DNA from 4 places in the Paenibacillus bovis genome. Region 1 is predicted to be linked to each of the others. Evidence: predicted binding sites of a transcription regulator. Region 1 holds the regulator's gene; each other region holds the start of a gene.
The links. Region 1 encodes Rex, which represses fermentation and respiration genes when NADH is low (regulators of the CRP and FNR family bind a similar motif). Its sites were predicted from a motif close to TTGTGAAATATTTCACAA; they were not measured.
Positions count from the first base shown of each region.

Region 1 (3,137 bases):
GATTTTTTCTTCATCCAGCGTCAGCGATACGCCATCCTTGATCAGCTGCTTGCCATCTACCCAGACATGCAGTACATCTTTGGCACTGGCTGAATATACCGTATGAGAAATAAAGTCCGTAAACGGCAGGAAATGCGGCTGATCAATATTCAGGGATGTAATATCGGCTTTCATTCCTACTGCAAATACGCCTGTATTATCCAGGAATACGGATTTGGCACCATATTCGGTACCCATGCGCAGAGCTTCCAGGGCAGGAACAGCGGTTGGATCACCAGATACTCCTTTGTGGATCAATGCTGCAAGGCGCATTTCTTCAAACATATCCAGATTGTTGTTACTGGCTGGACCGTCTGTACCCAGAGATACCACCACGCCTGCACGCAGCAGATCAGGTACACGTGCTACACCACTCGCCAGCTTCAGGTTGCTGCCCGGATTATGGGAAATGGTTGCTTTATGGGCAGCCAGTTTCTGAATTTCTTCATCGGTCAGATGAACGGCATGAGCCAGCAAAGTAGGACGAGTGAATACACCCAGTTTCTCCAGATGATCTACCGGACGCAGACCATAGTCGCGTACGTTCTGTTCTACCTCTGCCACTGTCTCGGACATATGCGTATGCAGAGGCACATCCAGATCATGAGCAGCCTGTACGAATTTCTCGATAAATGCCGGCGGGCAAGTATACGGCGCATGTGGAGACATCATGGTTGTGATGCGGCCATTTGCCTTGCCATGCCAGTCACGTACGAATTGTACAGCTTGGTTCAGCTTCTCGTTCTGTTCTTCTTCAGAGCACAGACCAATAACGCCGCGCATCAGTACCGCACGCATACCCGACTGCTCTACCACTTCGGCCACACGTTCAGAACGGTCATACATATCGAGGAATGTCGTTGTACCGCCTTTGAGCATTTCCAGAACAGACAATGCTGTACCGGTGTAGACATCGTCACTTGTAAATTTGGCTTCCATTGGCCACATTTTCTCCTGCAGCCATACCTGCAGAGCCAGATCATCTCCATAGCCGCGCAGCAGGGACATCGCCGCATGACCATGACTGTTAACCAGACCCGGGATAAAGAACTGATGTCTGCCATCCACGATGGTCATGCCTTCCTGGTCAGCAGGCTCTTCTTCGCCCAGATAAGTAATCACATCGTTCTCGATGACCATATGTCCGTACAGTACCGATTTTCCTCCATGGGAAGCTGCAAAGATCCCGTTTTTGATCATCCATTTACTCGGTGAGTTGTTCATTCGTCTCTAATTCCTTTCCATCTTCAAGGTAGTAGGCCAGACTCAGCAGATCGGTAGTGAAATCTGCCGTATGCACACGCACATGCGGTGGTGTTTTCAGGATAATCGGCGCAAAGTTCAGAATCGCCTCGATACCTGCTTCGATCAGCTGATCAGCAACACGCTGTGCTTCGGTATTGGGTACGGTAATAATACCAACCCGGATATGCTTGGACTGCACAGTCTCGGACAGTTCATCAATCGGTTGCACAGTCAATGTATTAATCTGGGTGCCTACTTTCGGTGTATACGAATCAAACACGGCTACAATCTTCATCGTTTCCTGCAGATAGGCATTATAATTTGAAAGCGCATGTCCCAGATTACCTGCTCCGATCAGAGCAACATTGATCTGCTGATCCAGCTTCAGGATATGACGTATTTTCTCAATCAGATACGATACATCGTAGCCAATTCCTTTACGGCCAAAATCACCGAAATAGGCAAGGTCCTTACGAATCTGGGCCGGATTGAGGTCCAGTTTTTGTCCCAGTTCCTGCGAAGATACAGTGGGTACCTCACGGGTATGCAGCTCGTTCAGGTATCTTAAATAGACAGGTAATCTTCGCACGACCGCTTCTGATATTTTATCGGATTTCATGCTTGCTCCCCCTCTTGATTTGCAGCATCCTTTTCGTTCTCACGATGGCTCAGCCATTCCGCAATACGGGGAACCATTTGCTGCGTAGGCATATGTTCCATTTTGGGACCGGGCAGCGAATACAAGAAGTGCTTGCCATAATACGATTCAATGACCCGGGTATCATAGATAAGCACAATACCGCGGTCATTCGCTGTCCGGACCAGTCTGCCAAAGCCCTGTTTGAACCGGATAACTGCCTGTGGTACAGATAATTTCATAAACGGGTTTTTCTTTTCTTTTTTGAGCCGTTCACTTTTGGCTTCGACCAGCGGATGATTCGGCGGCTGGAACGGCAATCGCACAATCGCCAGACAGGTCAGTGCTTCTCCGGGAATATCCACGCCTTCCCAGAAGCTGCTCGTACCCAGCAGTACACAGGCCGGATGATCCTGGAAGCGTCGGGTCAGCTTGGTCCGGCTGCCTCCATCTACACCCTGTCCGAATACGGCAATATCACTCTGTGATAATTTCTCCTTCAGAGGCTCATACACCTGCTTGAGCATCCGGTAGGAAGTAAATAAGACCAACATGCGTCCACGCGTCGCTTCGGCAGCATCAGCAAGTGAACGAGCCAGCATACTGACAAAATGCTCGTCACCGACACTTCCCTTTACACTCGGGAAATCTCTTGGAATCAGTACAAGCGACTGTTCCCTGTAATTAAACGGCGATTCCAGCATCGACGTATTCAGCTTGCCTTGCTGCTCGGCTTCCTTGAGTCCCAGCTGTTCAATCATGTACTGGAAGTTCTTGTCGATCGACAGCGTGGCAGAGGTCAGCACGATACTTTTCTTTTTGTCAAAGAAATGCTCCTTGAGCTGCTGGCTGACATCTACCGGCACCGCATACATCTGGAGCGACTTGCTGCGATAATTGCCGTTGGCCTCATACCAGTAGACCGTATCTTCACTGTCCAGCTTGATGAAATGACGCAGATCATCCCGGACACCGGTCAGATCCTTGAACAGTCCCGACACATCTGTCACGAGTCCATCACTGTCCAGCACTTCATCCGATTCCTTGATTTTGTTCATCACCTGTTCACCTTTGCGGATGATCTGGCTCAGACCAATATGAATCCGATTCTCCAATTCGGCAATCTCGGCCCACTCGTCAGGCTTTTTCTGCGGCAGCAGACGCAATGTGAACTGCGCAGCCTCGCCTGGAGCGGCATCACTGCGCTGTGGTAGCA
Region 1 covers NZ_CP013023.1:3,872,340-3,875,476, forward strand. The annotation lists gene AR543_RS16430 (amidohydrolase) at 1-1,263, opposite strand, end outside; gene AR543_RS16435 (redox-sensing transcriptional repressor Rex) at 1,244-1,903, opposite strand; gene dinG (ATP-dependent DNA helicase DinG) at 1,900-3,137, opposite strand, start outside.

Region 2 (3,137 bases), 1.2 Mb from region 1:
GAATGCGACGTCACGTGCACCAATCTGAAGAGGTACAACGACGTTGAACAAACCGAACATAAATGGCATCGCCATAAAGAGGATCATAACTACGCCGTGCGTAGTAAATACCTGGTTATAGTGCTCGGGATGCAAAAATTCGAAATTCGGAATCGCCAGCTGTGTCCGCATCATAAGAGCATCGACACCGCCACGGAACATCATGATGATCGCAGCGAGGATATACATGATACCGATTTTCTTGTGATCGACAGTAGTCAACCAGTTACGCCATAACCATTTCCATTTCTTGAAATAGGTTAGTCCCGCAAAGATCGCGATCGTTACCAATGCGATGGATACGTCTGCACCGTAAATCAGCGGGTCACCGGTGACAAAAAATTCTGATGCAAACTGTTTAATATTCTCGAGCATCGGGGAGCTCCTTTCACTGTCTTTATACGCTCCGCTTACCGGTACACTGCCTCACGATCGGCAGCCTATCTGCAAGCGGAACCTTGATCAAACCTAGTTGTTTGAGCCTTCCTGAGTGTCTGTACCCAGTCCGTCATGCTCATTGTTGGATTTGGTGTCTGTACCCATATCGCTCTGCCCCTGTTCACTTTCCTTCTCATTGATTTCCGTTTGAGGAGTGGTGTGAGTTGCACGGTTGCTGGTATCAGCCAGACCGCCAGGCAGGTATTTGGTTACGAGTTGTTGGAACAAATTATCCGGGAATGAGGAGAAGCTTTGCTTTTCAGCAGTTCCTGGAATCGCCAGTGATTGGTAAGTTTCCATTGTCATTGGCTTGGACTCGGATTTGATTTTCTCTACCCATGCACGATAATCGGCATCGGATACAGCATTTACATCAAATCTCATATCGGCAAAGTGCTCACCGCTAAAGTTCGCTCCTGAACCGAAATAGGTTCCCGGATGATCGGCCTGCATGTACAGGGTCATCGCCATACCGGACATCGTGTAAATCTGACCGGCCAGCTGCGGTACCCAGAAAGAGTTCATCGGCGCATCGGCTGTCAGTTCAAAACGGATTGGTGTATCTTCCGGAATTGTCACGGAGTTCACAGTGGCAATATTTTCTTCCGGGTTAAAGAACACCCATTTCCAATCCAGTGAAACAACCTGGATAGTGACTGGTTTCTTCTCGGACTTGAGAGCCACGGAAGGTTCCAGGGCATACGTGTAACGAACAGTTACGACAGCCAGTATAAAGATAACAACGATCGGAATGCCCCACCAGATGGTTTCAAGCAAATTGTTGTGGCTGAAATCCGGATCGTATTTGGCCTTTCTGCCTGGCTTGTCACGATACCTCCATACAATAATAAAAGCAATTATTGTCGTCGGCACGATAACGATTGCCGTCAGAATCGTAGAAATGACGATTAAGTCCCGCTGTCCTTCTGCAATAGGTCCTTTCGGGTTAAGAACGAAATAGTTGCCTGTACCGGCAAACAACGCCCAAACCGTCAGGGCCAGTGACAGAACGGTCACAATCAGAACAACCCATTTCATAAGGCGCGAACCTGGTTTTTTGCTCATCTTGATCCCCTTTCTCACATAACGCTTATGACGTTCATAATATTGAAACCACACATTCCTATGTTAACACTAAGTGTGCTTTTTGCGTATCCATAGGACGTGTAAATTTCGGTTTTTTTTAGCTTGTTAACAAATCTGTCAATTTATTAGCAAGCGGAAGTGAATGTTTTCACATTATTTAAAGATTAACATATATTTACTCCGTAAAAAAGCCCCTTCAAGAACAAATTCTCAAAGGAGCTGCTATTTAATTGTAAGCAGGACAGTTAGTCTTCTTTGATTCCGTCCTTGCCTTCGTCGCTTCGTGCCTGCATCGAACCGAAGGATTTACCAATAAAGTAAATAAACGTTGCTGCTACGAGACAGCCAATTCCGCCCATCAATCCCATATTGTTGTCATTAAACGGCTGAAGATTGAAAATGATCAAAAAGACACCTACCGCACATACCACCCATGATACGATGGTGAGCGCTCTGCTCATTGCGTAAGTATTATGTCTTGGTGAATGATTGCGGGGCGAATTGGAATGCCCTTTGCTGTTAGTAGCCATATCTTCCACTCCCCTTTCATGATTGTGATTCTGGTCCGTCTACCGGTTAGTTTGTTCATAGTAGCGTTTGTATGACGTTAGTATGATATAGAGCTTATTACCACAAAAGCATGGGTTTGATTCGCTTTACCTGCTTTTCCCTTAAAATATTTGGTAACTTGGCATCAAATGAACCGGAAAAGCCGGCATTTCGCGGCTATAGGCACAGACCTATCTGCGAAACGCCGGCTTTTTGAATACCGACCCGAACTAACAACTATATTTATGCAATCAGCGTGTCTCCATCCAGTTGTTGCGAACTACATTCTGATACCAATAGTAGCTTTCTTTTGGTGTGCGCTCTAGCGTACGGAAATCGACATGGATCAATCCAAACCGCATCTTGTAGCCTTCTGCCCATTCAAAGTTATCCATCAGCGACCACGCCATATAACCCTTGAGCTGAATACCATCATTGATTGCACGGTGTACCTGCGCAATATGCTGCTGCAGATACTGGGTGCGCAGCGTATCATTGACCATTCCGTCTACGGGGCCGTCATTTACACAGGCGCCATTCTCGGTAATGTAGATATCGACATTACCGTATTTTTGCAAATAGTGCAGTACATCATACAGACCGGTTGCATCGATCGGCCAGCCGATATCGGTCTTGAACAGCCCCATATCTACCTCTTCGCTCTGCAGATAGCCGGCTTCCGGATGATAACGATTCACCGATGGATGATAGTAGTTAATGCCGAGCAGATCAATCGGCTGGGCAATTATCTCCATATCTCCATCCTGTACCGGCGGCTGCGCACCTGCCTGCAGGAACCATTCATACAGAGAATCCGGATAGCTGCATTTGTAGATCGGATCGAGGAACCAGTCGGCATAGACTTCGATGTTACGGTCGCAGGCTGCGCGATCTTCCGGGCTTTTGCTGTACGGAACCGCCCAGGCTACATTCGGTGCAATCCCGATCTGACCTTCGAGCTGCATATCCCGGAACAATTTTACGGAGTGGCCGTGAGCGACGAGCAGATGGTGACCTACATTCAG
Region 2 covers NZ_CP013023.1:5,036,706-5,039,842, forward strand. The annotation lists gene AR543_RS21580 (cbb3-type cytochrome c oxidase subunit I) at 1-414, opposite strand, end outside; gene qoxA (cytochrome aa3 quinol oxidase subunit II) at 508-1,542, opposite strand; gene AR543_RS21590 (hypothetical protein) at 1,809-2,093, opposite strand; gene AR543_RS21595 (GH1 family beta-glucosidase) at 2,364-3,137, opposite strand, start outside.
Region 2: a site for Rex is predicted at 1,700-1,717, ahead of qoxA (cytochrome aa3 quinol oxidase subunit II). Genes of this name have one in related genera too.

Region 3 (3,137 bases), 1.5 Mb from region 1:
GCGGCTGGCTGCAGTCACCATCCGGCAGCCATGGCATCACGCTCCCGAGTGCCACTGGTGACTGCAGCCAGCCGCGGCGGCTCTTTTGTCGATATGCTGCGTCTTGGTTCCTCCTGCGCAGTGCCTGTGCGTTGCAGCCTGCAGCCGGCATGATTGATCTGGATGATGTACAACGAATTGGCACACAGATACAAATAACCCCTGAAGCCTGAGGCTCAGGGGACATTTGTATGTGAACCAAATCGTACATCCATAAAAATCTCACCGGTATCATCATCACGGATAACAAAGTTGATCTCATCAGGAACCAGCTCCCGAAGTGCATACTGCCGGGCCCAGTCCAGCGATGGAAATCCCTGACCTGCTCGAGTGACTTGACGACAATTTTGGACTTCAAGCATCGATACGTATGCAAGGCGGTATTCCCCTTTAGTTATCATTGGACAGTACTTATCGGTTTGACGCCTTTTTAAGATGAATTTGGCAAATATACATATTCAGATAACAGAGAATAGATAATAGATCATCTCATAAACGTCTATCCGTCTTGCACTGCATCATTCGGCTGCTTTAGGAATAAAAAGAGAAGAATCGGCTGTCCGATCGGTATCGCAGCGATTAGCGGAATAGCTGCTGCTCGGCGGCGTACACACGCAGATTATGCAGATCTTCATTCAGATAAGCAGATACGGTCTCCGCCCAGGTCTGATACAGCGTATGATCGGCTGCGGCATCCAATTCGCGGCAGAATGCCGGTACCCATGGCAGCATATAGTTTTCCAGGAAATCCGCCTGTGCCTTGATTGCCGCATGCAGCTCCAGTCTATTGCTTTCGTTCTCGGCCATGCGCTCTGCCAGCAATGACATAAATTCCAGTTCAATGCCGATATGATCATCCGTTTCCTGATCCATCTTTTTAAAAGCAATACCTGCCCGTGCATAAATAGAATTCAGCGTAGCTTCATAGCTCCAGCGCTCCTGCGCACTGAGCAGATATTCCGATGCGCGCGGATGATGCGGCAGCCGCTGTTCGGTGAACAGCTGGTCATACTGCACACACTCATCATAGGCATATTGAATAATATTGGTCAGGGGTATATTCTCAAGCATGCTAATCAGCGGATTGCTCTGTCCGGATAGAATCCGGATGCGTCCGGCTTCCTTGCGCCATTCAATCAGCTTGGATAGCGTAGGACGCCGCTGCAGCATTTCGCTCAGCAAACGGTAGGTCATGACCCGGCTGTACAACCAATCTGTCTTCATGCATGTTTCCATCTTTACTGTCATGAGAATACACTCCTTGTGATATTATTCACTTATCATATGTCAGCGCTTGCAACATAGCTACCAATAACGGTAATGAACGACTTGTCAGCGTTATCTGTCTACATTTATATATCGGATTCTGGAAGAATTGGATACTGTATTTCTTATTTTTATTGTACCCGAATTTGGTATAAATAGGGGGCGAATCGCCATACGTTCATAAAATAGCCATGTTTACCGGCTGATCCGCTCCTTCTGTTTATACCGGGCTGCTGTATCTGTCTGTGTATCCTTACTGCTTAATAAAGCTCCCTATCGCTATCCATCTGCTGCAGAGCGAGCTGATAGGATGCAGGATCATTCATATTGTGCAGGCACCAGGGAGACAGATCATCCCCATTCGATTCGCTGCGCTGTGCAAGCAATTGCTCCAGCGACAGTTCGGCAACCTGATGCTGTTGCAGCCAGTCCATCACCCTGAGCTGTTTGCTGTGAAGCGCAGTCTCCAGCGAGGCATACACACTGCGATGGTATACGGCATACAGCGGATGGTGGCGTCCTTCGTAAGTAGGCAGAACGATCTGTACCGGCACATCTTCTCCAGCTACCGAATGAACATGCTCCAGCATGATCTCCAGCAGCCGTGTACTGGCAAAAGGCAAATCGCAGGCACTGAGCACATACCACTGCGCATCCAGACTGTTCATACCTGCATACAGTCCCGACAAAGGTCCCTGACCCGGAAATGAATCTTCGGCAATTGGCAGCTGCAAAAAGTCATAATTGCGATCTGCAGGTGCTGCCAGACCAAGCTGTGATACGCATGGCTCCAGTGCCGACACTACGCGCTGGATCACATAGCTGTTCCCGATTTTCAGCAGGGCTTTGTCCGTGCCCATACGTCGCGATTGTCCACCAGCCAGAATAATGCCGGCAGTATCGCTATACTTCCTTTCTTTTCGCTTCATGCTTGTACTCCTTTGAATTAGGCTTTTGGATAGGCTATTCGGTTAACGGTTGGATTAGCTCCATATGGAACGGTTTTCTGATTCTCTATCTTCCTCCTAACAGTATACTGCATGATCGCTTTTGCCCGGTGAATATCCGGGATATCCGCTGATCACAGGCGGATGATTGCAAAAAGGTGAACGCAGAGTAATCACGAATCCATCGTTAGCCGCAATTCCTCCAAAATGGTTTGTATCCCCTTTCAACAAATGATACAGTGAACTAAAAGTTCTCGGAAAGGATTGGCCCGCCATGCGTTCACATTCGTCTTCGCCTGCATTCTACTCCCTTCGTTGGTATACTTTTTTCATATATGGAACGATGGTTATTTTTACAAGCTTTTTCCAGCTGTATCTACAGGATATCGGTATGAGTCAGAGCCAGATTGGTGCGCTGATGGCGATTGGGCCTTTTATTTCGCTGTTCGCCAATCCATTCTGGGGATATTACAGTGACCGGCTGCAGAATACACGATTGATTCTGCTGATTATGATGACCGGTACGCTGCTGCTGGTACAGATGGTATTTCATGTACATAATTACACGCTGATTTATATCGTTATGGCCTGTTTTTTCTTTTTCCAGACACCGATGTTTGGACAGACCAGTACGCTGATTCTGAATTATATCGACGGTACTCCGCATAAGTTCGGTGGCTTCCGGCTATACGGCTCGCTCGGCTGGGCATTTACTGCAGTGGCTGCCGGTCCGGTGATCGATCATCTGGGCGTCTCCAAAATCGGCATTGTATTTACCGTGCTGCTCCTGGTCGCTATCGGTCTGATGCTGATCATGCCTGCGCAGACCCGTTCGCCCGGTGGAGCGGCTTCACTGAGCTGGAGCGCGTTGCGGCAGTTTAGCGG
Region 3 covers NZ_CP013023.1:6,272-9,408, forward strand. The annotation lists gene AR543_RS00035 (hypothetical protein) at 1-153, shown strand, start outside; gene AR543_RS00040 (hypothetical protein) at 216-401, opposite strand; gene AR543_RS00045 (TorD/DmsD family molecular chaperone) at 619-1,287, opposite strand; gene mobA (molybdenum cofactor guanylyltransferase) at 1,566-2,234, opposite strand; gene AR543_RS00060 (MFS transporter) at 2,527-3,137, shown strand, end outside.
Region 3: a site for Rex is predicted at 1,301-1,318, ahead of AR543_RS00045 (TorD/DmsD family molecular chaperone). Genes of this name have one in related genera too.

Region 4 (3,137 bases), 1.5 Mb from region 1:
CGCTGGCTCTGCTGTAAGGCCAGTATGCTGTTAAGAATATGAATTTTACGGATCGGCTTGGTGATAATTGTATCAAAGGTATCGCGGAAATCGCCTTCTACCTTTTCACCCAGCGGCGCTAGCAGAAATACGCACTGATTCTGGATTTTTATCCGATCCTGAATCCAGCGCTCCCGGTCGATCATCGTAAGATCAACTAGCACCAGATCATAAGCGTGATGATACATTTCATCGAAAAAGCGCTTATCCATACTGGAAGCGGTTGTCACATGAGCTCCCCATTCAGTCAGCATATCGGAGATAATGCCTACACTCTCTGCATTGCTGTCCAGCAGCAGGATACGAATCCCCTGCAGAATATCATCCTGAAATGGAATCGACGGCAAATCAGTGTACTGTTCAAAATCGAGAATAACACTGACTTCCGTACCGACTCCCTGCATACTTTCCATCCGAATCTGACCACCCATCAGCTCGACCAGATGCTTGCTGATAGACAATCCCAGACCGGTTCCTCCATACGTATACTGCTGGTCGGAGTGAAGCTGGCTATACATTTCAAAAATATGCTGCAGCTGCTCGGTCGACATACCGATACCGGTATCTTCGATCGATATTTTCACGGTCAGCTTGTCTTTTACCATAGGCGGCAGCATAAAAAGAGAGACTTTGATATCTCCCGTATGTGTAAATTTAATAGCATTTTGCAGTAGATTCATCATGATCTGCCTTACTTTGAGCACATCGCCAATGACAAACAGCGGAATCTCCGAATGCACATTCAGATGTACACCGACTCCTTTTTCAAAAGCGCGGGGAGCAAGCGCATAGGTCAGATCCTCTATCGTATTGATCACATCAAACGGGTCTTTATTCAGTTTCATTTTGCCGGCTTCCATCTTGCCGATATCGAGCAGGTTATTTACCAAAGCCATCAGAGAATTACTGCTGTTCTGCAAAATCTGTACATAACTGCTCTGTTCTTCATCCAACCGGGTTTTGTGCAGCAATTCAGCCATGGACAAAATGCCATTCATCGGAGTCCGAATCTCGTGACTGAGCATGGCAATAAAATTGGATTTATCTTCAGCGACTTTTTCTACCGCAATCCGGGCTTGCTTGCATTCGTCCAATTCAAGACGCAGCTGCTGTAATTCCATCTCCAGCTTTTGCTGTCGCTCTATGAGTTCGTCTACATTTTTCATGATTACACCTCGTGAGCCTCAACGGCGTATGTAGTGTATCTATTACCCAATGGTCAATTTTCTAATCAATTCGGTTCGTTAACAGCATCTGGAAAACATAAAATCGCGATAAGCAAAATCCGCAAAGGATATCTGCCTGTCGCGATTCTATAGTTAGATTGGTTATAGGATGGAATACGGTAATTATAACCTTCTTGATGCTGCCTTATACCTGCTCGGTATGCTGCAGCGTCATTGCAGCAGGCGTGCCTGTACTTACCGGACTGGACGACTGATATCCACTCGCTGCGGCTCCTGTACCTGCTGCCGGTACCGAAGACTGCGGCTTGTGTACGTAAGCTACAAAGTACGCACAGGCAACAAACAAAGCCCCGCCGGTCAGATTACCGAGCCACACCGGTACAAAGTTCATCAGATATTGTCCCCAGGAATAATAGCCTGCGAAGATCGCAGCCGGAATCAGGAACATATTGGCTACAACGTGCTGGAAGCCGATCGCAACAAATGCCATCGTCGGGAACCAGATGCCCAGAATTTTGCCACTGATACTATCTGCACTGTAAGACAGCCAGACGGCCAGCGCAACGAGCCAGTTACAGCCGATACCGGACAGGAACATCTGCAGGAAGTCACCCTCCAGCTTATGGCCGGCCATCTCTACCGTCTTGGTCAAATAAGGCCCCGTCTCTGTCAGACCCACGATATGCCCGAAGAAATAAGCGACAAACAGCGCTCCCATCAGATTGGCGATCGTGATTGCAAACAGATTGCGTACCATCTCCATGCTGGAGATTCGTTTGGCCATACGAGCCAGCGGTACCGCCATCATATTACCAGTCAGCAGTTCGCCTCCGGCCACCAGCACCAGTATCAGACCCACGGGAAACAGTGATGCCCCGATAAAATTGGCAAAGCTGCCCCAGGCTTCCGGCGTATTGGCAATTACCCGAATATCCAGCAGAAATCCGATCGCAATAAATGCACCTGCCAAAAATCCAAGTACCAGCATCTGGGTCCAGCTGGAACGCGCTTTGGTTACGCCTGTCTCTATCGTATTCATAGCAATCTGCTGCGGTTTGTAATAAGCCATGATATGATCTCTCCTCTTATGTGTATTTCTCATATTTCAATTTTAATGGATATACTTTGTGAAAAAAGTAACAAATGTCACGATACCCATAAAAAAAAGCCCGCATGGATAAAAACCATACGGGCAAAAGGAAGAAGACATTTGTGATAAACGTGTACGCTTGACCATGAATATATGTTAACGACAGAGAGCAGAGACCACTGCAGCCGGATAAAAATGCCGGTAGCAGCCGAATGACGAAAGTCCGCGATTCAATTTGAAAGCTCTGCTGTACTGCCGGAATAACCTTCAAAAAAGATTGTGTTCTATTTCACATTATAAACTAAACAGTATTCATTATATTGCTTAAAGACGCTTAGATCGTAACCGGCTGTTTGGCTTCTACCGGTGCCAGCGCCTGCAGACCTACACTGTTCAGATAGTTCCATGGTTTGTTGTAATGCGGCTGGAAGAAGAAGTCCACGAATGCCAGCTGATCGACGGTCATACCGGTCTGGATACATACCGAGATAGTATTGATCGACTGGGTCAGGTCGGCTTCGGACATAATCTGTGCGCCCAGAATACGACGGCTATCTTTTTCGTAGACGACTTTTAACGTAACGGTCTCATGGGTCGGCATGAACTCCGGACGATAGTGATCCTGGAACGTCGATGTCTCTACATCGAGTCCAGCCAGACGGGCAGAAGTCTCGGTCATACCGGTACCGGCAATATTTTGCTCATAGATCTTGATCCCCGATGTACCCTGTGTACCCATATACTCATTGGTTGGTGTCACCAGATTGCGGGCTACGAGCGTACCCATGCGTACTGCATTGGTTGCCAGCGGGATATAGGCG
Region 4 covers NZ_CP013023.1:22,375-25,511, forward strand. The annotation lists gene AR543_RS00120 (hybrid sensor histidine kinase/response regulator) at 1-1,205, opposite strand, end outside; gene AR543_RS00125 (formate/nitrite transporter family protein) at 1,411-2,295, opposite strand; gene AR543_RS00130 (FAD-dependent oxidoreductase) at 2,651-3,137, opposite strand, start outside.
Region 4: a site for Rex is predicted at 2,352-2,369, ahead of AR543_RS00125 (formate/nitrite transporter family protein). Genes of this name have one in related genera too.